DNA from 2 places in the Streptomyces sp. NPDC057271 genome. Region 2 is predicted to be linked to the other one. Evidence: predicted binding sites of a transcription regulator. Region 2 holds the regulator's gene; the other holds the start of a gene.
The links. The regulator HspR, encoded in region 2, represses chaperone genes until heat shock. The targets are predictions, from matches to a motif close to TTGAGNNNNNNNNNCTCAA.
Positions count from the first base shown of each region.

Region 1: a site for HspR is predicted at 11,218-11,236, ahead of dnaK (molecular chaperone DnaK). Genes of this name have one in related genera too.

Region 1 covers NZ_JBHUYJ010000037.1:6,662-21,690, reverse strand. The annotation lists gene ACFUJR_RS18770 (hypothetical protein) at 32-304, opposite strand; gene ACFUJR_RS18765 (SpoIIE family protein phosphatase) at 407-2,941, shown strand; gene ACFUJR_RS18760 (type B 50S ribosomal protein L31) at 3,074-3,331, shown strand; gene ACFUJR_RS18755 (peptidylprolyl isomerase) at 3,435-3,932, opposite strand; gene ACFUJR_RS18750 (hypothetical protein) at 3,990-4,208, opposite strand; gene ACFUJR_RS18745 (NUDIX domain-containing protein) at 4,466-4,966, opposite strand; gene ACFUJR_RS18740 (YhjD/YihY/BrkB family envelope integrity protein) at 5,123-6,004, opposite strand; gene ACFUJR_RS18735 (luciferase family protein) at 6,149-6,517, opposite strand; gene ACFUJR_RS18730 (AAA family ATPase) at 6,859-7,731, shown strand; gene ACFUJR_RS18725 (VWA domain-containing protein) at 7,728-9,104, shown strand; gene ACFUJR_RS18720 (DNA-binding protein) at 9,130-9,336, shown strand; gene dnaK (molecular chaperone DnaK) at 9,347-11,194, opposite strand; gene ACFUJR_RS18710 (sugar transferase) at 11,454-11,972, shown strand; gene ACFUJR_RS18705 ((Fe-S)-binding protein) at 12,125-14,404, shown strand; gene ACFUJR_RS18700 (Yip1 family protein) at 14,740-15,029, shown strand, end outside.
Region 2 covers NZ_JBHUYJ010000006.1:457-7,856, reverse strand. The annotation lists gene clpB (ATP-dependent chaperone ClpB) at 1-2,420, opposite strand, end outside; gene ACFUJR_RS04470 (pyridoxamine 5'-phosphate oxidase family protein) at 2,542-2,955, shown strand; gene ACFUJR_RS04465 ((2Fe-2S)-binding protein) at 3,095-3,412, opposite strand; gene ACFUJR_RS04460 (hypothetical protein) at 3,409-3,600, opposite strand; gene ACFUJR_RS04455 (helix-turn-helix transcriptional regulator) at 3,729-4,709, shown strand; gene ACFUJR_RS04450 (hypothetical protein) at 4,712-5,185, shown strand; gene ACFUJR_RS04445 (heat shock protein transcriptional repressor HspR) at 5,425-5,874, opposite strand; gene dnaJ (molecular chaperone DnaJ) at 5,879-7,069, opposite strand; gene grpE (nucleotide exchange factor GrpE) at 7,100-7,400, opposite strand, start outside.

The DNA.
Region 1 (15,029 bases), on a different contig from region 2:
TTCCCCGAACGTACCCGGGTCTTCGGGGAGTTCACTCGCCGGGTGGGCGCTTCCGCTCCGCGGTCAGCGAGGCGACGAGTACACCGGCCAGGCCCGCCCAGGCCGGCACCGCCGCGCCGCCGACCGTGGCCCCTCCCACCGCACCGAGCGCGAGCGCCGCGCCGGCCCCGGCGCCCAGGGCCCGCCGGTCGGTGGCGAAGGCCCAGGCACGACGGCCGGCGCCGGGTCTACGCATCTCGAGCACCGCGGCACGGCACACCAGCACAGCCGCGGCGACCACCGCGGTCATCACGGACGCGTCCATGGCCACCCGCCTCTCCCACGCCCCCATGGTCGCGCGGTCCGTCCGGCCCGCACAGAGGTGTGACCCGGTGTGACGGGCCGACACGTGGCGCGACCACCCGAGATGCGGGGCCGCGGGGCCCTGGAGCATCCTGTCTGTGTGACGTCGCACCGCGAGGCCGACCCCGCCCCGTCGGCCCGGACCGGGGACGTTCCTGGGAACGGCGAGGCCGACGGGCGGCTGCTGGACGCCCTGCCGCTGGTTCTGGCCGAGGGCACGCTGCGTTCGATCGAGGCGGTCGGGGGCTACGCGGGCACCGTCTATCTGCGCTCCGGGACACCGGACCTGCTCCGTATGGCAGTACTCGCCGGACTCCCCGGCCAGCTGTTCCGGCCCTGGTGGCGCATGCATGCGAACCGTCCGTTCCCGGTGGCCGAGGTGCACCGCTCGGGCCAGCCGGTGCACCTCTCCGACGTCGACGAGGCGATGCGCCAGTTCCCCCAGCTCGTGGCGAGCCTCCCCTTCCCCTTCGCCTCCCTGTACGCACCGATCGTCAGCGGCCGGGAACGCTTCGGGGTGCTCGTGGTGCTGCGCACGCCGAGCCCCGGCGTGCCGGTGAACACCCGGGACCGGATGCGGATGGCGCGGGAGGCGCGCCGGCTCGGCGACACCCTCATGAGCCTCGCCGAGAGCGGCACGGTCGTCGAGTGGCCCGGCGAGCCGGTGTGTGTCCAGCTCCCCTCGGGCGGTACCAAGCCGGTCCGCATCGGCCACTTCGACTGGGACCTGACGAGCGGCACCGTCACCGCCGACGCCGGGCTGCGGGCGATCATCGGGGAGAACACCGACGACCCGTTCCCCGGGACCATGGAGGCGCTCACCGCGCGCCTCGCACCGGAGGACAGCGCCGCGCTGTGGACCATGGCCCGCCGAGCGGCCGAGTCGGGTGCCCAGATGGCGCGCCGGATCCGGCTCAAGGGTCCCGACGGCGGGCTCCACCTCCTGGAGGTCTCCGCCCGCGCCGCGGGCGACCGCCCGGGGCGGCTCAAGGGATCCCTCGTCGACCTCGGCACCGGCCTGGTCGGCTCCGACGCCACCGACCGGCTGCCACGGGCCATCATCGCGATCGACCGCCTGGGGCGGATCACGTACGTGAACCATCTGACCGAGGCCCTCCTCGGCAGACCCCGGGCCTCACTCGCCGGGCTGACCATGTGGGAGGCCCTGCCGTGGTTCAGCAATCCCGGGTACGAGGAGCACCTGCGCGCCGCGTTGCTCTCCGACGAGCCGGTGCACTTCCTGGCCCACGTCCCCGACGGGGAGTGGATCTCGGTCTCCCTCTATCCCGGCCACGACGGCGTCACGATCGTGCTGCTCCCCGAGACCGACCCTGCCTACAAACCCGGTTCGGTCGCCCAGCCGGATTCCGGTCTCGGCTCGCCGGCGGACCGGGCGTCGGCGTTGTACCGACCGGTGGCGCTCGCCATCGCGCTCACCGAGGCGGTCACGGCCCGCCAGGTGTCGGCGGTGGTGACCGACGAGCTGCTGCCCGCGTTCGGCGGCCGGCAGCTGGCGATCTATCTGCTGAGCGACCGGCATCTGTACCTGGCGTGGGAGACCGGGTTCCCGCCGGGATTCCTGGAGCCTTTCGACGGCGTGGGGCTGGACGCCCACCTGCCCGGCGTCGAGTCGCTCACGACCGGCCGGCCGCTGTTCTTCGAGTCGATCGAGCAGATGAGCCGCGCCTATCCGGAACTCCCGCTGGACGCGCTCTCGGGGGCCCGCGCCTTCCTGCCGCTGATCGCCTCGGGCCGGCCGGTCGGCTCGTGCATCCTCGGCTTCGACCGGCCGCGCGGATTCAGTCCGGAGGAGCGCACGGTCCTGACGGCATTGGCCGGGCTCATCGCCCAGGCCCTGGAGCGGGCCCGGCGGTACGACAGCGAGGCCGCTCTCGCCCGCGGGCTGCAGGACGCGCTGCTCCCGGCGCGACTGCCGGTCCGCGACCACGTCGACACCGTGGCGCGGTATCTGCCCGGCACCACGGGCATGGACGTGGGCGGCGACTGGTACGACGTGGTCGAGACCGGGCGGGGACTGCTGGCCCTGGTGGTCGGCGACGTCCAGGGCCACGGGGTCGCCGCCGCGGCGACGATGGGGCAACTGCGCAGCGCGGTACGGGCCTTCGCACTCGGCGGCCATTCCCCGGAGGAGGTGCTGAAGGGGACGAACCGGCTGCTGATCGACCTCGATCCCGGGCAGTTCGCCAGCTGCTGCTACATGGTGCTCGACCCGGCGACGGGTCTGGTCCAGGCCGTTCGGGCCGGGCATCCTCAGCCACTGCTGCGGCGCCCGGACGGTACGGCGGAGGTCTTGGAGCTGGCGGGCGGTCTGGTCCTGGGAATCGACGCCGAGGCCACGTATCCGGTCACGGAACTGCACCTGGAGCCCGGGGCGGTCCTCGCGCTGTACACGGACGGCCTGGTGGAGCGTCCGGGCCGGGACATCGACGAGGGGGTCGAGTGGCTGCGCCGTACCTTCTCCGTCACGGGGGCGATTCCCCTCACGGAGACGGCGGACCGGCTGATCCGGGACGCCCGGCAGGCCACCGACCGTCCGGACGACATCGCGGTCCTGCTCGCCGCCCGCTGGACGCACTGAGCGGTCGCCGGGGATCGGCGGCGCTCGTCTTCCCGCACCGGACGACCTCACCCGGTCGGGCCCGCGGCGCTGGTCGGCGAGGGCGGGGGCGGAGAGGCTGGGGGCATCAGACAGGCAGCCCGAGGAGGACATATGCAGCAGGACAAGCAGCCGGAGTACCGCCCCGTGGTCTTCCGCGACCGCTCCGCCGGGTTCGCCTTCCTGACCCGGTCCACGGCGACGAGTGAGCAGACCATCGAGTGGGACGACGGCAACAGCTATCCCGTGGTCGATGTCGAGATCTCCTCCGAGAGCCACCCGTTCTACACGGGCAAGGCGCGCACGGTGGACACCGAGGGCCGCGTCGCGAAGTTCGAACGCCGGTACGGGGAGGGCGGCGAGGAGTCCTGACCCGGCACGGTCGGCTCCGTTGCCGGCGGGCGGTGGCCCACGGGGAACGGACGACCGCCCCCGCGTTGTGCGCTGCGGGGGCGGTCGTACGGATCGGTACGGATCAGGCCTCGACGACGCCGGACGCGGCGACGGCGATCTTGGCGCTGGTCGCACCGGAGCGGGAGCCGAGGGACTCGATCTTCTTGACCAGGTCCTGGCCCTCGACGACCTCACCGAAGACGACGTGCTTGCCGTCGAGCCACGGGGTCAGGACCGTGGTGATGAAGAACTGGGAGCCGTTGGTGTTGCGGCCCGCGTTCGCCATCGACAGCAGGTACGGCCTGTCGTGCTTGAGGGTGAAGTTCTCGTCGGCGAACTTCTCGCCGTAGATGCTCTTGCCGCCGGTGCCGTTCTGGTTGGTGAAGTCGCCACCCTGGAGCATGAACTCGGGGATGACGCGGTGGAACGGGGAACCGGCATAGCCGAAGCCGTGCTCGCCGGTGGCGAGCTCACGGAAGTTCTTCGTCGTCTTCGGGACGACGTCGTCGAACAGCTTGAAGACGATGCGGCCCGCGGGCTCGTCGTTGATCGTGATGTCGAAGTAAACGTTGTTGCTCATGGGGACATCCTGTCATTCCCGCTCACGCTGCGCGTGCACGGGCTGCCCTTCGGAGGGTCACATCAGTCCGCCGGCGTCGGGAGTCCCGGGGAGGCTGTCGGCCACGAGCGGGGCGGCTCCGTCCAGCAGGGGGCCGACCGGATTGTCGTTCTGCAGGAGACCGGTGGTGCCGGTCGCGCCGTGGTCGGCCGCGGAGGCGTGCGGCGGCGGGGTGACGAGGGCCGTGACGACACCGGCGGCGAGGGAGGCGATGGCGAGCATGCTGCGCTTCTTCATGCCCTGGTCAACTGCTGCGAAGCCGAGGAGTTACGGTCCGCGACCCAGGTGAACTGAACGCGCACTTCATATCGCTTGAATTCCTACCAAACCGGTGACCATCGGGATGGCCTTCGACACGAAGCCCGTCTCCAAGGTCCGCACGCTCCACTCCCCGAGCGCGTCGTGCTCGACATCAACCACCCGGTCGGCTGCCGGGCCTGAGAGAGGACACCCCGGCGGGGTCGTACCGGTGACGCCCCCGCCGGGCCGTCCGCTCAGAGGTCGACGCCCGACTCCACGTACACGGTCGTGCCGACCCGTCGTGCGCGGTCGATCTCGGCGAGCCGGGCGAAGCTCCCCGGCGTCATCTCCCGCTCCCACTCGTCGAGACTGAGGAGGCGGAACTCGCTGTGCTCGTCCGGGTCGAGGACGACCCCGGCGAGCTGTTCCTCCGACAGGACGCCCCCGTCGAAGATGAATCCGATGTGGTTGGCGGGCCACTCCTCGCCCCGGTCGGAGACGAAGTGGGTGCCGATGAGCCTGGGCTCGCCCTCGAAGACGATGCCGGTCTCCTCACGGCACTCGCGGACCGCGGTCTGCCACGGCGTCTCCCCCGGGTCCATGTTCCCGCCGGGCCACTGCCACAGCTCGGTGCGGTAGGTGGCACGCAGCTGGAAGGGCCGGCCGTCGGTGTCGGTGAAGTACAGGCAGGCGTACGCCGTCGCCCTCGGCAGCGTCGCGATGTAGTCGGCGGGCGGCAGCCAGGTGTTCGGCATCAGGTCAGCTCTCTTTCGACGGGCCGGGCGGAACGCCTCCATCCAACCGTTCGCGTCACCCCAGCCCGGGGCCTTGCGATCATGTCCACCGGATCGTGTGATCACGGAGCCGCCGGGCCCGCCGCGTACGTGATGATGGCCTGTCGCGACGTGGCGTCAGGCGAAGTCGTCCGGCGGCTCGGCGGGCAGCCGGTCGATGTGCCGCCGGACCAGGTGCTCATGGATGAGGCGCCCGACGAGGGCTGCGCCGTAGACCACGAAGCCGACGCCGACGAGCCAGGACTGCAGCACGAGGACGGTGCCGAACGGTCCGTACGTGAAGGCGTTGGAGACGATCAGCGGGGAGAAGACGAACTGGGAGAAGATCCGCAGCCCGAACAGCCCCAGAGCCGTGCAGACCGCGCCCGGGGCGAGGGCGCGCCAGCGGATGCGGCCGCAGAGCAGGAAGCGCTGCGACCACCAGAAGAAGAGGAAGGTGCCGGTGACGTCGCCGACGGCCACCAGAACGACGGTGGCCGTGGAGGACTCCGCGGGCACGGGGGCGGTGACGAAGAGGAGAAGCGCGACGACGAGTACGGCGAGCCAGACGACGTGACGCCACATGGTGTGCCAGCGGGCGGTGGGCAGGTCCCAGACCCGTTCGTAGCCGGTCTGGACGGCCGACCCGAAGGTCACACCGAACGCGGCGAGGGCGGCGAGACCGAAGGCCGTGGTGCGCTGCAGGGCCTGCCCCGGCTTGCCGAAGAGCTGCTCGACCTCCTCCTGCGAGACCTCGGCGACTCCGAGCCCCTGGATCAGCCAGCGGGCGAAGCCCTGACCGCTGGCGAGGTCGGCCGCGGCGACGACGATGAGCAGCGGGACGAGCGTGAGGAGACTGAGCGCCGCGAAGCCCATGGCACGGTGCATCAGCTCCACCTCGCGGCCGCGGTTCCATGCGAGCCCGACGCCCGAGGTGAGGACGGACCGGTGAAGGCGACGGAACCAGTGACCGTGCTCGGCGGGGGCGCCGTCGTGGGGGGCACCGGGAGTGGGGGGCATGCCACGGGGAGTACCCGCCCGAACGGCAGGACCCCTCCGACATGCCGCCGAACGGGGGATCGGGGCCTGTCACGGGCAGCGGAGTCCGACGGGACGAGGGGCGGGCGGACCGGTCGTGGGCACGCCCGTCCGGTGTCGGTGGGTTCAGGTTCGGGCGGGCGTCAGGCCGGTGCGGGTGCAGCCGTCCGGTGCCGCGTCCGGGCGTCCTGAGGACGCCTGGAGCGCGGCGCTCACCAAGGTCGCCAGCAGATCGATGTCCGATCCCATGTCCAGACGGACCGTCACCCACCCCGAACCGGCGCGCAGTCGCACGGCGCTGGACCCGAGAAGGGCCGGGCGCAGTTTCGCGATCATGGCTCGGGTGAGGTGGACGTCGGCCTCGTGCTCGCCGTGGAAGTGCACGATGTCGTGCGTCGCGCTACGCAGCCCGAGCTCGGCGCCGCACTGGGCGCGGCCGGGGGCCAGCGAGGGCCAGCTCATCAGACGTTCACTGGCGTGCCGGGCGGTGTTCATACCGAGGAGCGTGCCGGGACGGAGGGGCTTGCACAAGCGTCCGGCGGAAAGAATCGCACCGAGGCGTGAAAACCGGCCGTCCCTGGTCACACAGGGCATCTGCCGTCTCACAACGTGCTTCGTGGCGACCGCCGTTCGTGCCGGGGGGCGGGGCGTCCGGGTGACCGCGCCCGGCCCGTCCGGCGAAGGGCCGACGGGGAGGCCGGCGGCGCCGTCCGTCGTCGCGTCGGTGACCTTGGCCGCACGTGCGGTCCGGACGGTTGTGCAACATGGCGGGAGCTGATCGAGTACGCGTACGACCACCGGCCGGTACGGAACCACGCGGCTCCTGGGGGAACACCATGACGACGACCGGGTACTTCAGCTCCGTCGACGACGTCGCCGAGCGACTCGCCACGACCGGGTACCTGGCCTCACCGGCCGTCGCGACCACCGTCTTCCTCGCCGACCGACTGGGCAAGCCGCTCCTCGTGGAGGGTCCCGCCGGGGTGGGCAAGACCGAGCTGGCCAAGGCCGTGGCCCAGGTCGCCGACGCCCGGCTCGTACGGCTCCAGTGCTACGAGGGCGTCGACGAGTCACGGGCCCTGTACGAGTGGAACCACGCCAAGCAGCTGCTGCGGATCACGGCGGGCCGCGACGAGAGCTGGGACGAGACGCGCACGGACATCTTCAGCGAGGAGTTCCTGCTTCCGCGCCCGCTCCTCACCGCCATCCGCTCCGCCGAGCCGACCGTGCTGCTCATCGACGAGACCGACAAGGCCGACATCGAGGTGGAGGGGCTCCTCCTCGAAGTGCTGAGCGATTTCCAGATCACCGTGCCCGAGCTGGGCACCATCACCGCGGCCCGGCGCCCCTTCGTCGTCCTCACCTCCAACGCCGGGCGCGAACTGTCGGAGGCGCTGCGCCGCCGCTGTCTCTTCCTCCACATCGGTTTCCCTGAGGAGGAGCTCGAACGGCGCATCGTGACCTCGAAGGTGCCCGGACTCGACGCGGCCCTGGTGGCGTCGCTGGTGCGCGTGGTCGGCGCGCTCCGCGCCATGGACCTGCGCAAGGTGCCCTCGGTCGCGGAGACCATCGACTGGGCGCGGACGCTCCTCGCCCTCGGTGCCGACGCCCTCGACGAGACGGTGGTCCGCGAGAGTCTCGGCGTGATCCTCAAGCACCAGGACGACATCCTGAAGGCGGCCGCCAAGCTCGACCTGGACACGCTGTGACCGCGGCGCCGGCCGGGGTGGCGCGGCGGCTCACCGGTCTGGTGCACGCGCTCCGCGCCCACGGCCTGTCGATCGGCACGGGCGAGAGCGTGGACGCGGCGCACGCCCTGGAGGCGGTGGGCTTCACCGCCCGGGAGCGGATGCGGGAGGCACTCGCCGCCACGCTGCTCCACAAGGAGGGACAACGCCCGCTCTTCGACCGCGTCTTCGACCTGTACTTTCCCCTCACCTCCACCGACCCGGACGAGGTCGCTCCCGCCGGTGCGTTCGACACCGCGGCGCTACGGGACCGGCTGGCCGCCGCCCTGGCCGCCGACGACCGCTCGGCGCTGACGCGGCTCGCGGGCGAGGCGGTGGGCGGCCTCGGCGGGTACGGTTCCTCTCCGGACTCGGACGGCTGGTCCTCGTACCAGACGCTCGCCCGGCTGCGGCCCGAGACCCTGCTCGCCCGTGTCCGGGCCATGCTCCGCGACACGGCCGTGGGCGGACCGGAGTTCACCGACCGGCTCACGGACGACGAGATCCGGCGGCGCATCGAGGCGTTCCGTGAACGGGTACGGACCGAGGCCCGGCGGCGGGTCGCCGAGCGGCAGGGCCGGGACCGGGTCGCGCGGCGCGCGGTCGCGGGCACTCCGGACAGCGTCGACTTCCTGCTCGCCGGGCGGGCCCGGCTCGACGAGTTGCGGACGACGGTACGGCCGCTGGCGCGCAGGCTCGCGACCCGCCTCGCTGCACGGCGGCGGCGCGCCGCGCGGGGACAGATCGATCTGCGGCGCACGCTGCGCGGTTCGCTGTCGACCGGCGGCGTTCCGATGCGGCCGGTGCTGCGGCGCAGACGTCCCGCGCGCCCCGAACTCGTCCTGCTCTGCGACGTGTCAGGGTCCGTCGCGGGGTTCGCGAGCTTCACCATGCTGCTGGTGCAGGCGTTGCACGACCAGTTCAGCAGGGTGCGGGTGTTCGCCTTCGTCAACCGGGTCGACGAGGTGACCGACCTCGTCGCGCGGGGTGCGGCGGACCCGGCGGGGCTCGGCGCCCGCATCCTCGACGAGGCGGTGCTGACGGGCTGGCACGGCCAGAGCGACTACGGGACCGCGCTGGGCGAGTTCGACGAGCGGTACGCCGAAGCCGTCGGCCCGCGCACCGTGGTCTTCGTCCTCGGCGACGCCCGTACGAACATGAGCGACCCGAACCTCGCGGCGCTGAAGCGGATCGCCGACCGGGCCCGCCGGATCCACTGGCTCAACCCCGAGCGGCCCTCACTGTGGTCGACGGGCGACTCGGTCGCCCTCGCCTACGCCGAGCTGGTCGACATGCGTCCGTGCCGCAACGCGCGCCAGCTGAGTGACCTCGTCGGCAGGCTGCTCCCGTTGTGAGCGCCCGCGTGGCACCATCACGCGTGTGACCACACCTGAGGAACCCGGCACCGACCTGCCGCGAGGGATCGGGGCGCCCGCCACGCGGGCGCTGACCGCCGCGGGCTACACCGCGCTCGACGCGCTCGCCGGAGTGCCGGCGGCAGAGCTCGCGGCTCTCCACGGTGTGGGCCCGAAGGCGCTGCGCGTGCTCCAGGAGAGTCTGGAGGAGCGCGGCCTCTCACTCGGCTGAGCCTCAGGCGTCAGGCGCCGCCGCCCCTCCGCTCGTCCTCGTCGTCGACGATCTCGGCGTCCACGACGTCGTCGTCGGCCTTGGCCTCGCCCTGCGGCGCGTCGCCGCCCGCGGCCTGCGCGGCCTGGGCGTCGGCGTACATGGCCTGGCCGAGCTTCTGGGAGACGGCCGCGACCTTCTCGGTGGCCGTACGGATCTCCGCGGTGTCCTCGCCCTTGAGCTTCTCCTTCAGCTCGGCGACGGCGGTCTCGACCTCGGTCCTGACCTCACCGGGGACCTTGTCCTCGTTGTCCTTGAGGAACTTCTCCGTCTGGTAGACGAGCTGCTCGCCCTGGTTGCGGGACTCGGCGGCCTCGCGGCGGGCGTGGTCCTCGTCCGCGTACTTCTCGGCCTCCTCGCGCATCCGGTCGACCTCGTCCTTCGGCAGCGAGGAGCCACCGGTGACGGTCATCTTCTGCTCCTTGCCCGTGCCCAGGTCCTTGGCGGTCACGTGCATGATGCCGTTGGCGTCGATGTCGAAGGCGACCTCGATCTGCGGGACGCCACGCGGGGCCGGCGGCAGACCGGTCAGCTCGAACATGCCGAGCTTCTTGTTGTACGCCGCGATCTCGCGCTCACCCTGGTAGACCTGGATCTGCACCGACGGCTGGTTGTCCTCGGCCGTCGTGAAGATCTCCGACCGCTTGGTCGGGATCGTGGTGTTGCGCTCGATGAGCTTGGTCATGATGCCGCCCTTGGTCTCGATACCAAGCGACAGCGGGGTCACGTCGAGGAGCAGGACGTCCTTGACCTCACCCTTGAGGACACCGGCCTGCAGGGCCGCGCCGATGGCGACGACCTCGTCCGGGTTCACGCCCTTGTTGGCCTCCTGGCCACCGGTCAGCTCCTTGACGAGCTCGGCGACGGCCGGCATACGGGTGGAGCCACCGACGAGAACGACGTGGTCGATCTCGGACAGGTTGATGCCCGCGTCCTTGATGACGTTGTGGAACGGCGTCTTGCAGCGGTCCAGGAGGTCGGCCGTGAGCTGCTGGAACTGCGCCCGGGTGAGCTTCTCCTCCAGGTGCAGCGGACCCTCGGCGGAGGCCGTGATGTACGGCAGGTTGATCGACGTCTCGGTGGAGGACGACAGCTCGATCTTCGCCTTCTCCGCGGCCTCGCGGAGACGCTGGAGAGCCATCTTGTCCTTGGCCAGGTCGACGCCGTGACCGTTGGCGAACTGCTTCACCAGGTAGTCGACGACGCGCTGGTCCCAGTCGTCACCACCGAGGTGGTTGTCACCGTTGGTCGCCTTCACCTCGACGACGCCGTCACCGATCTCCAGGAGGGACACGTCGAAGGTGCCGCCACCGAGGTCGAAGACGAGGATCGTCTGGTCGTCCTTGTCCAGGCCGTAGGCCAGGGCGGCCGCGGTCGGCTCGTTGACGATGCGCAGGACGTTGAGGCCTGCGATCTCACCGGCCTCCTTGGTGGCCTGACGCTCGGAGTCGTTGAAGTACGCCGGGACGGTGATGACCGCGTCGACGACCTTCTCGCCCAGGTACGCCTCGGCGTCGCGCTTCAGCTTCTGCAGGATGAAGGCGCTCATCTGCTGCGGGTTGAAGGTCTTGCCGTCGATGTCGATCTTCCAGTCGGTGCCCATGTGGCGCTTGACCGACCGGATGGTCCTGTCGACGTTGGTGACCGCCTGGCGCTTGGCGACCTCGCCGACGAGCACCTCACCGTTCTTCGCGAAAGCGACGACGGACGGCGTGGTCCTGGCGCCCTCGGCGTTGGTGATGACGGTGGGCTCGCCGCCTTCCAGAACGCTGACGACGGAGTTAGTCGTGCCCAGGTCGATGCCGACCGCACGTGCCATTTCGATTCCTCCAGCTGACTGACTTGAGTGGAACTGACTCAAGGATGCACGACGACCCTCGGCGCGTCAACAGACCTGAGTGGAGGTGACTCAACTCTTCACCCTGAGAGCCGCTCAAAGAAGCGCCGGAAGGCCCACCGGGGCGCGTCATTCCCCGACTCAGGACCCCTCGCCATGAGAGAGTCCGGGGTGCCCCCGCCAGGCAAACCGGGCGTATCCCACGAATATCCCATGAATGTCACTCGAAAGGGTGTGGGGAATGACGGCCAAGCGCGCACTCGACCTCCTGGGCGGACTCGCCCTGCTGGCCGTCCTGTCCCCTCTGTTCGCCGCCGTCGCCCTCTCCCTCGCGGTCGCGACGGCCGGCGCCGGCGGGGTGATGCGCCGCCGGACCGTGGCGGGCCGGGGCGGACAGGCCTTCACGATGCACACGTTCCGCACGAAGAGCCCGCTGGCCGGAATGCCCCTCCTGGTCCATGTCGTACGGGGGGAGATGTCGCTCGTCGGACCATGCCCACTCACCCCCGGACACCGCGAGTGCGTGGGCGAGTCGCGCCGGAGGCTGACGGTCCGGCCGGGGCTGACGGGGCTCTGGCAGATCAGCGGACGCTCCGAGCTGCCCTGGGAGGAGCGCGAGCTGCTCGACCTCCACTATGTGGACCATCACTGGCTCGGGATGGATCTGGCCATCCTGGCGCGTACGCTTCCAGCAGTCCGCAGGCGTCGCGCGGCGAGCGCTTCGACGGCCGGGAGAACCCGGCCGGCAAGGCTTGCCTGAGCGACACAGATCACCGCAGGCGCCGCTACAGCGCGGAGCCGTGAAGGGGTAATCTCAGCACGGACTGAATAAGTTACCGCTTAGTAGCGCCGAACTCGCCACACTGGGGAGTACAGGCGCTCCGCCTCGCAGGCCCGCCCGAGGAGCCCCTCATGCAACTCGCCGCGATCATCGTGTCGATCGCCATCACGGTGGTGGCCGTCGCGCTGTTCGGCCGCGCCATCGCGCAGATCTACCGCTTCGTGAAGCTCGGCCAGCCCGTGCCCGCGGGCACGCGCACCGGCGACCCCACACAGCGCACCATCACGCTGGTCAAGGAGTTCCTCGGCCACACCCGCATGAACCGCTGGGGTGTCGTCGGCGTGGCGCACTGGTTCGTCGCGGTGGGCTTCTTCTCGCTGCTGCTCACCATCGTCAACGCCTTCGGCCAGCTCTTCCAGGCCGACTGGCTGATCCCGATCATCGGCGACTGGCTGCCGTACGAGATCTTCACCGAGTTCCTCGGCCTGATGACCGTTCTCGGCATCGTGACCCTCATCGTGATCCGGCAGCTGAACCGGCCGGGCGGAGCGGGCCGCAAGTCCCGCTTCACGGGCTCCAAGACCGGCCAGGCGTACTTCGTCGAGGCGGTCATCCTGATCGTCGGCGTCTGCATCATGACGCTGCGCGCCCTGGAGGGCGTCCAGCACCACGTGACGAGCTGGGAGCCGGGCTTCTTCGCCTCGTACCCGCTGATCGCGCTGCTCGACGGTCTCGACCTGAGCACGATCCAGCACCTCACCTACTTCTTCGCGGCGCTCAAGATCGTCACGTCCTTCACCTGGATGATCACGGTCTCGCTGAACACCAACATGGGCGTCGCCTGGCACCGCTTCCTCGGCTTCCCGAACATCTGGTTCAAGCGGAACGCCGACGGCTCCACCGCGCTCGGCGCGCTCCAGCCGATGACGACCGCGGGCCAGGAGATCGACTGGGAGGACCCGGCCGAGGACGCCGTCTTCGGTGTCTCCCAGGTCGAGCAGTTCTCCTGGAAGGGCATCCTCGACTTCTCCACCTGTACCGAGTGCGGCCGCTGCCAGTCGCAGTGCCCCGCCTGGAACACCGGCAAGCCGCTCTCCCCGAAGCTCCTGATCATGTCGCTGCGCGACCACGCGCACGCCAAGGCCCCGTACCTGCTGGCCGGCGGCGGCAAGACCATGGAGGGCGAGGAGAAGGCGTCCGAGGAGCAGCTGGCCGGCGTGCCCGCCGCCGCCCTCGCGGAGGCCGAGCGTCCGCTCATCGGCACCGCCGAGGAGAACGGCGTCATCGACCCGGACGTGCTGTGGTCCTGCACCACCTGCGGCGCCTGCGTCGAGCAGTGCCCGGTCGACATCGAGCACATCGACCACATCGTCGACATGCGCCGCTACCAGGTGATGATCGAGTCCGCCTTCCCGAGCGAGGCCGGCACGATGCTCAAGAACCTGGAGAAGAAGGGCAACCCCTGGGGTCTGGCCAAGAAGCAGCGCGTCGAGTGGACCAAGGAGGTCGACTTCGACGTCCCGATCGTCGGCAAGGACGTCGAGGACCTCACCGAGGTCGACTACCTGTACTGGGTCGGCTGCGCCGGCGCCCTGGAGGACCGGGCCAAGAAGACCACCAAGGCCTTCGCCGAGCTGCTGCACATGGCGGGCGTCAAGTTCGCGATCATGGGTGGCGAGGAGAAGTGCACCGGTGACTCGCCCCGCCGCCTGGGCAACGAGCCGCTGTTCCAGCAGCTCGGCCAGGAGAACGTCGCGATGCTGAACATGGCGTTCGGCGAGGACGACGAGGACGAGTCGACCAGGAAGCCGAAGTCGGCGAAGAAGATCGTCGCGACCTGCCCGCACTGCTTCAACACGATCGCCAACGAGTACCCCCAGCTGGGCGGCGAGTTCGAGGTCATCCACCACACGCAGCTGCTCCAGCACCTCATCGACGAGGGCAAGCTGATCCCGGTGACGCCGGTCGAGGGTCTGATCACGTACCACGACCCCTGCTACCTGGGCCGCCACAACAAGGTCTACACGCCGCCGCGCGAGATCATGGACAAGGTCCCGGGCCTGCGCCAGCAGGAGATGCACCGTCACAAGGAGCGCGGCTTCTGCTGTGGCGCCGGTGGCGCGCGGATGTGGATGGAGGAGCGGATCGGCAAGCGCATCAACAACGAGCGCGTCGACGAGGCCCTGTCCCTCAACCCGGACATCGTCTCCACCGCCTGCCCGTTCTGTCTGGTCATGCTCACGGACTCCGTGAACGGCAAGAAGAACGAGGGCAAGGCGAAGGAGTCCGTCCAGGTCGTGGACGTGGCCCAGCTGCTGCTCGACTCGGTGAAGACGAAGCCGGAGGACGTCGAGGCGGACGCCCCGGAGTCGGATGCGGAGTCCGAGTCGGAGTCGGTCTCGGCCGAGTAGCCGGTACGAACGAGAGAGCCGCCCCGCGCGAGATGCGCGGGGCGGCTTTCGTACGTACGGCTGCGCGCCCTCGCTCCTGGCGGGGCGAGCGGCGACGGTACAGGGCGAACCCGAGCCCTGAGGCCCCGCGGGCCGGCCGCCGGACCCCCGGCTGATCCGTCTTCCGCCCGGACGCACCGTCGGCCTCGTAACCGTGGGCCTCGTAACCGTCGGCCTCGTAACCGTGGGCCGAGGGCCGAGCACCGGCCTGGCAAAGCCCTCAGGGGCCCCCTAGGGGATGTCACAGCTCAGTGGCAAAGGAGCGCCCACACAGCGGAAACGGGTACGTTCAAGGCGTGGCTGGATTCAGGAACGGACGCGGCCGGGAAAACCGCCCCCCGCAACAACAACCGCAGCAGGCGCCGTACGGGTACACCGCGGCCCCGCCGCCCCACCCGCAGCAGCAGTGGGCCCAGCAGGCCCCTCAGGGCGGCGGGTACGGCGAGCCGGAGTACTTCGGGGACCCGCACGGAGCGCAGCAGCATCAGCAGCAGCACTACGCGGCGAACACGCCGGGGCACACGCAGATGTTCAGCGTGAACGAGGACCCCTACGGCGACGCGGCGACGTACCCCGCCGCCGCCCC
Region 2 (7,400 bases):
TCGGCCAGCCACTCCAGCGCGGCCGGCGTGACCTCCAGCGTGAGCCGGCGCTCGGCGAGCCGCTTGGCGAGCCGGTCGATCTGGAGCTGCGCGATCCGCCCCAGCTCGGTCGTGTCGAGGGCCGAGAAGACCACCAGGTCGTCGAGCCGGTTGAGGAACTCCGGCTTGAAGGTGGACCGCACGACCTCCAGGACCCGCCCCTTCTTCTCCTCCGCGCCGATCAGAGGGTCGACCAGGTACTGGCTGCCCAGGTTGGAGGTGAGGATCAGGATGGTGTTGCGGAAGTCGACCGTCCGGCCCTGGCCGTCGGTGAGCCGGCCGTCGTCGAGGACCTGGAGCAGGATGTCGAAGACCTCCGGGTGGGCCTTCTCCACCTCGTCGAGGAGCACCACGCTGTACGGGCGGCGGCGCACCGCCTCCGTGAGCTGGCCGCCCTCCTCGTAGCCGACGTAGCCGGGAGGCGCGCCGACGAGCCGGGCGACGGAATGCTTCTCGCCGTACTCCGACATGTCGATGCGGACCATGGCCCGCTCGTCGTCGAAGAGGAAGTCCGCGAGCGCCTTCGCCAGCTCGGTCTTGCCGACACCGGTCGGGCCGAGGAAGAGGAACGAGCCGGTGGGACGGTCGGGGTCGGCGATCCCGGCGCGCGTACGGCGTACGGCGTCGGAGACGGCCCGGACGGCCTCGGTCTGGCCGATGAGCCGCTTGCCGAGCTCGTCCTCCATGCGCAGCAGCTTCTGCGTCTCGCCCTCCAGGAGGCGGCCGGCCGGGATGCCGGTCCAGGAGCCGACCACGTCCGCGATGTCGTCGGGGCCGACCTCCTCCTTGACCATGGTGTCCCTGGAGACCTCCTGCTCGGCCTCCGATGCCTCCGCCAGCTCGCGTTCCAGCGTCGGGATCTCGCCGTAGAGCAGCTTGGAGGCGGTGTCGAAGTCGCCGTCGCGCTGGGCGCGCTCGGCGCGGCCGCGCAGCTCGTCGAGCCGCTCCTTGAGCTCGCCGACGCGGTTGAGGGACTGCTTCTCCTTCTCCCAGCGGGCGGTCAGCCCGCGCAGCTCCTCCTCGCGGTCGGCGAGGTCGCGGCGGAGCTTCTCCAGTCGCTGCTTGCTGGCGTCGTCGGTCTCGTTCTTGAGCGCGAGCTCCTCCATCCGCAGCCGGTCCACGGAGCGCTGGAGCTCGTCGATCTCGACGGGCGAGGAGTCGATCTCCATCCGGAGCCGGGAGGCGGCCTCGTCGACGAGGTCGATGGCCTTGTCGGGAAGGAAGCGGGAGGTGATGTACCGGTCGGAGAGGGTGGCGGCGGCCACGAGCGCGGAGTCGGCGATCTGGACCTTGTGGTGGGCCTCGTACCGGCCCTTGAGTCCGCGCAGGATCGCGATGGTGTCCTCGACGCTCGGCTCGGCGACCAGGACCTGCTGGAAGCGGCGCTCCAGGGCGGGGTCCTTCTCGATCCGCTCGCGGTACTCGTCGAGGGTCGTCGCGCCGACCATGCGCAGCTCGCCGCGGGCCAGCATCGGCTTCAGCATGTTGCCGGCGTCCATGGCGGAGTCGCCGCCGGCGCCCGCGCCGACGACGGTGTGCAGCTCGTCGATGAAGGTGATGATCTGGCCGTCACTGGCCTTGATCTCGGAGAGGACGGTCTTCAGACGCTCCTCGAACTCGCCGCGGTACTTGGCGCCCGCGACCATCGCGCCGAGGTCGAGCGAGACCAGCCGCTTGTCGCGGAGGGACTCGGGGACGTCGCCCTTCACGATCCGCTGCGCGAGGCCCTCGACGACGGCGGTCTTGCCGACACCGGGCTCGCCGATGAGGACCGGGTTGTTCTTGGTGCGGCGGGAGAGCACCTGGACGACGCGCCGGATCTCCTGGTCGCGCCCGATGACGGGGTCCAGCTTCCCCTCGCGCGCCGCGGCCGTGAAGTCCGTGCCGAACTTCTCCAGCGCCTTGTACTGACCCTCCGGGTCGGGTGTGGTCACCCGGCGTCCTCCCCTGCTCTTCTCGAACGCGTCCAGCAGCTTCTTCGCGCCGGCCCCCTGCTGGGCCAGCACCTCGCCCGCCTGCCCGCCCTTCGCCGCGATCCCGATGAGCAGGTGTTCGGTCGAGAGGTACTCGTCCCCGAGCTCCTTGGCCTGTTCGGCGGCCTCGGCGATCACGGCGAGCAGCTCACGGTCGGGCTGCGGCGGCGCGACCGTGGAGCCGGTCACGCGGGGCTCGGCGGCGAGCAGCCGCTCCGCTCCGGACCGTACAGCGGCCTGGTCCGCCTCGACGGCGGCGAGCAGGTCGACGATGTTCTCGTTGTCCTGACCGGCCAGAAGCGCGAGCAGCAGATGCGCAGGGGTCAGGTCGGGGTGTCCCGCGGACACGGCGCGGCCGGTGGCCGCGTTGATCGCGTCCCGGCTCCTGTTGGTCAGTTCGGCGTCCACGTGCGCTGTCTCCTCCTCGACGTCCGGCTACACACGGTCCATGACTCATCTAGCGTACACAAAGTTGAGTCTATTCCGCTCAAGGTGTCGCAGGGACCCGTGCCACGGGTAGGTTCCGGGCATGGCGACTGACCCGAGGAACCCCGACGACGCGTATCTCAGCTTCTGGCGCGAGTACCACATGTCCACCCTGACCACACCGCGCGCGGACGGCACGCCGCACGTGGTGGCGGTGGGGGTGACGTACGACCCCGAGGGCGGCGAGAACGGCATCGCCCGGGTCATCACCAACAAGCACAGCCGCAAGGTCGCCAATGTCCTGGCGGCGGGCGCGGACGGCGCGCGCGTGGCGGTCTGCCAGGTGGACAAGGGGCGCTGGGCGACGCTGGAGGGCGTGGCCCGCATCCGTACGGAGCCGGACGTCGTCGCCGACGCGGTCGACCGGTACGCGACGCGCTACGGCCGGGTCCCGGCACCCAACCCCGACCGGGTCGTCATCGAGATCGCGCTGACCCGGGCCATGGGCCGGGCCTGACCCGGTGACGTGCTCGGCGGCGCGTTTACGGGGTGGGGATTTACGGGCGCAGCACAGCGGCGCCATCGCGTTTCAGGTCCGCGATGGCGCCGCTGTGTGGGGGAAGCACCTGAGCGATCTACAACGACGGGGGAACCGCTCAGGCACTGCGGGGGGTGGCGGTGATGGTCTCGGACTCGACGAGCTGGTGGTCACGCTGGTCGAGATTGACGAAGATCATGCCGTACCGGATGGCACAGCGGACAGGCTGCGGGGCGCCACGGGGCTTCCGGAGACATCGGTAGGCGCGAATATCCTCATCGTCCCCGCGCGTGATGATGATCGGCTCACCGAAGAGGGTGACCATCAACGAATCGCCACCGTGCGGCACGGCTGTGACGAGGTCGATGAAATGCCACCCGGAGCGGTAAGCGGCCGCCATCTCACGCCGGAATCGAGGATCTTCGGGAACCGTCATGCCCGCACGGACTCCCAACCAGGGTCGGAGTCGGCCGGCGCTGCGCCCCAGCCCGGGTCGCTCGCCTTGGCGACGACCTGCTGCGGAGCGAGGCCCCAGCCCGGATCATCGGTGACTGCCACCGCGCCGACCGCGGCAGCAGCTATGAACGCGACACCAACTACGGTGCGTATGAGCTTCTTGGCCATGACCGAGCAACCTCACTTGGTGTGTATCTCCTGCTCCCCCGCAGGCACGACGATGGCTCACTCCTCACGTTTCCACCACTGGCTCAATGCATCATGTTCCTGTATCGGAAAAGCCTGGGGGTGTACATATGCGAATAGAACCGGATAAAACGGGGCATCCTCATACGCACGCCGAGCTGTGCGAAGCGGGCACACGGGTCTATAAAGAGGCCCTGCGCGCGGGACGTATCGCCCGGTCGGACATCGAGTCGACGCCCTGCCTGATGGACCTCGACCTCCTTCGGCCCGATCCCGACGACGTGCAGTGGCTCCGGCCGGTTCCCCCCTCGGCCGCGCTGGCCAGACTGCTGCTCCCGATCGAGAAGGAGATCCAGGAGCGTAGACGTCTCAGCATCGAACTCTCCGACGCGTTCGAGCCATTCATGTCGGTCAGCGTCCAGGACCCCACGACCACCCACGCGATCACCGTCCTGGAGGGACTCACGAGGATCAACACCTCCCTGGACCGCGTGGTGGCCGAATGCTCCTCCGAGCTGCTGACCGTGCAGCCCGGCAGCGGCCGCAGCGCCCACACCTTCGGCGAGGCCCTCCGCCGCGTCAGGCCGCTCCTCGGCCGCGGCATCCGGATGCGGACGCTCTACCAGCACACCGCCCGGCACCAGCCGATCACCCTGGCCTATCTCGAACGCATCGGCCCCGAGGTCGAGGTCCGCACACTCGAGGAGATCATCGACCGGCTCATCATCGTGGACCGCAAGGTCGCCTTCGTCCCCGCGAGCCGGGACCGCCAGGTCGCCCTGGAGCTGCGCCACACCGGCCTCGTCGAGTACCTCGTCGGCGTCTTCGAGCAGTTCTGGCTCCAGGCCATCCCCCTGGACAACCCGGTCACCTACGAGCCGCCGCTGGACGGCATCAGCGGCATCCAGCGCTCCATCGCCAAACTCCTCGTCGAGGGCCATGTCGACGAGGCCATCGCCCGCCGGCTCGGCATGAACGTCCGGACCTGCCGCGCCCACATCGCCAAGCTCGCCTCCGCCCTCGGGAGCGGCAGCCGGGCCCAGCTCGGCTACCTCATCGCCCAGTCCGGAATCCTGGAGCAGGAACACTGACCGTGTACGTACAGATCGACCTGGACGGCCCCGCGGGGACACTGCGCGTCTCGGGACACGACATGCCCACCGTGGAGCTTCTGCGCGCGCCGGGCGACGAACCCGACCCGCTCATCCCCATCGGCACCCGCGCCGCCGCCCGGCTCGCCCTCACCGTCGACGGCGCGCCCGCGCGCATCCGGCCCGGCCGCGGACGGCTCCTGCGGCGCTCGTACCGGGTCGACGTCAGGGTCTCCGGCACCCGCTACCGGCTCGTGCCCTGCTCGTACGTGGAGAGCCGGCTGCTCCGCGACGGACACCCCCTGGGCACCCTGGACTCGTCCGGGGACGGCACGGTGGACGCGGAGTGGGCGCCCGGCACCGGGCCCGAACCGCTGGACCGGGCCGTCGGCACCGCCCTCGCCGCCGCGTTCGGCACGGGCGCGGCGCCCTGGTGGGACACGGCGACGAACATCGTGGCCGAACTCATCCCGTAGGACACGCCAAACGCAGCACGCACGACGAGGCCCCCTCCGCATCTCGCGGAAGGGGCCTCGTCGAGCGGAGTTCCGCCCGGACGGCTCAGGGCTCCGCCCGGCGGCTCGGGGCTCTGCTCAGGGCTCTGCCCGGGGCGCTCGGGACGGCTCGGGACGCTCGGGGCGCTCGGGGCGCTCGGGACGGCTCGGGGCGCTCGGGACGGCTCGGGGCGCTCGGGGCGCTCGGGGCGCTCGGGACGCTACTCGGGACGCTTGGGGCGCCACACGACCAGCGCGCTCGCCTGCTGGACGTCCGTGTACGGCACCAGGTCGCGCCGGTACGAGGCGTGCACCTGGGCCTCGCGCTGGCGCATCGCCGACGCCGCGCCCTCGACGGCCGCCGACAGCTCGGCGACCCGCTGCTGAAGCGCCGCGACCTGGTTCTCCAGCTCGATGATGCGCTTGATGCCCGCCAGGTTGATGCCCTCGTCCTGCGACAACGCCTGCACCGTACGGAGCAGTTCGATGTCACGGGCCGAGTACCGCCGCCCCCGGCCCGCGGTGCGGTCCGGCGAGACCAGACCGAGGCGGTCGTACTGACGCAGCGTCTGCGGGTGCAGACCCGACAGCTGGGCCGCCACCGAGATGACGTACACAGGCGTCTCGTCGGTCAGTTCGTACGGATTACGGCTGCGTCCCGGTCTGTCCATCGGGTCAAGCTCCCTTCGCGGCCTGGAACAACTCTGCCCTGGGGTCCTCGCCCGCCGTCGCCTGACGGTAGGTCTCAAGGGCCTCACGGGCCTTGTCGTCGAGCTCCTTGGGCACCGCGACCTCCACCGTCACCAGCAGATCGCCACGCGTGCCGTCCTTGCGGACCGCGCCCTTGCCGCGGGCGCGCATCGTCCGGCCGTTGGGGGTGCCGGCCGGAAGCTTCAGCGTCACCGCCGGGCCGCCCAGCGTCGGCACCTTGATGTCGCCGCCGAGTGCGGCCTCGTCGAACGTGACGGGCACGGTGACGGTCAGGTTGTCGTCCTTGCGGCCGAAGACCGGGTGGGCGTCGACGTGCACGACCACGTACAGGTCGCCGCTCTGGCCGCCCCGCTCGCCCGGAGCGCCCTTGCCGCGCAGCCGGATCCGCTGCCCGTCGGCGACACCGGCGGGGATGCGGACCTGCATGGTGCGGGAGGACTTGGCCCGCCCGCTGCCCTTGCAGACCTCACAGGGGGTCTCGGCGATGAGGCCGCGCCCCTTGCAGTCCACGCACGGGTCGGTGAGCGAGAACGAGCCACTGCCGCCGCGCGAGACCTGGCCGGTGCCGACACAGGTCGGGCACACCCGGGGCGTGCCGTTCTTGTCGCCGGTGCCCGAACAGGCCTTGCAGGGCGCCTGGGAGGACATCCGCAGGGGCACCGTCGCGCCGTCCACGGCCTCGGTGAAGCTGAGCGTCACCTCGGACTCGATGTCCTGGCCGCGGCGGGGCTGCGTGCGCGTACCCGCGCCGCCGCCCGCGCCACGGTTGAACAGTCCGCCGAAGACGTCGCCGAGACCGCCGCCGAAGCCGCCGGCCCCGCCGCCCGCGCCGCCGGGCCCCTGGGCGCCGCCGAAGAGGTCGCCCAGGTCGAAGTTGAAGTTGCCGCCGCCAGGGCCTCCGGAACGGAAGCCTCCGTTGCCGAAGAGCGCGCGGGCGTCGTCGTACTCCTTGCGCTTCTTGGGGTCGCCGAGGACGTCGTTCGCCTCGGAGATCTCCTTGAAGCGCGCCTCGGCGCTGGTGTCGCCCTTGTTGGCGTCCGGGTGGTTCTCGCGGGCGAGCTTCCGGTACGCCTTCTTGATCTCGGCGTCGGTGGCGTCCTTGGGGACGCCGAGAACCTTGTAGTAGTCCTTCTCGACGAAGTCCTTCGTGCTCATCGACGTCCCTCCTCTCGGACGATCTTCGCGCTAGCCCTCAGGGCCACCGCTCTCCTCGTCTGCCGACTTCTCTTCCTTCGCGGCCGGCGTCGCCCCGGGCTGGGGCTCGGCCACCGCCACGCGCGCGGGCCGGATGGTCCGCTCGCCGATCCGGTACCCAGGCTGCAGGATCGCCACGCAGGTCGTCTCGGTGACGTCCGGTGCGTAACTGTGCATCAGGGCCTCGTGGATCGTCGGGTCGAAGGGCTCACCCTCCTTGCCGAACTGCTGCAGCCCCATCTTGGCGGCCACCGTCTCCAGCGATTCGGCGACCGACTTGAAGCCGCCCACC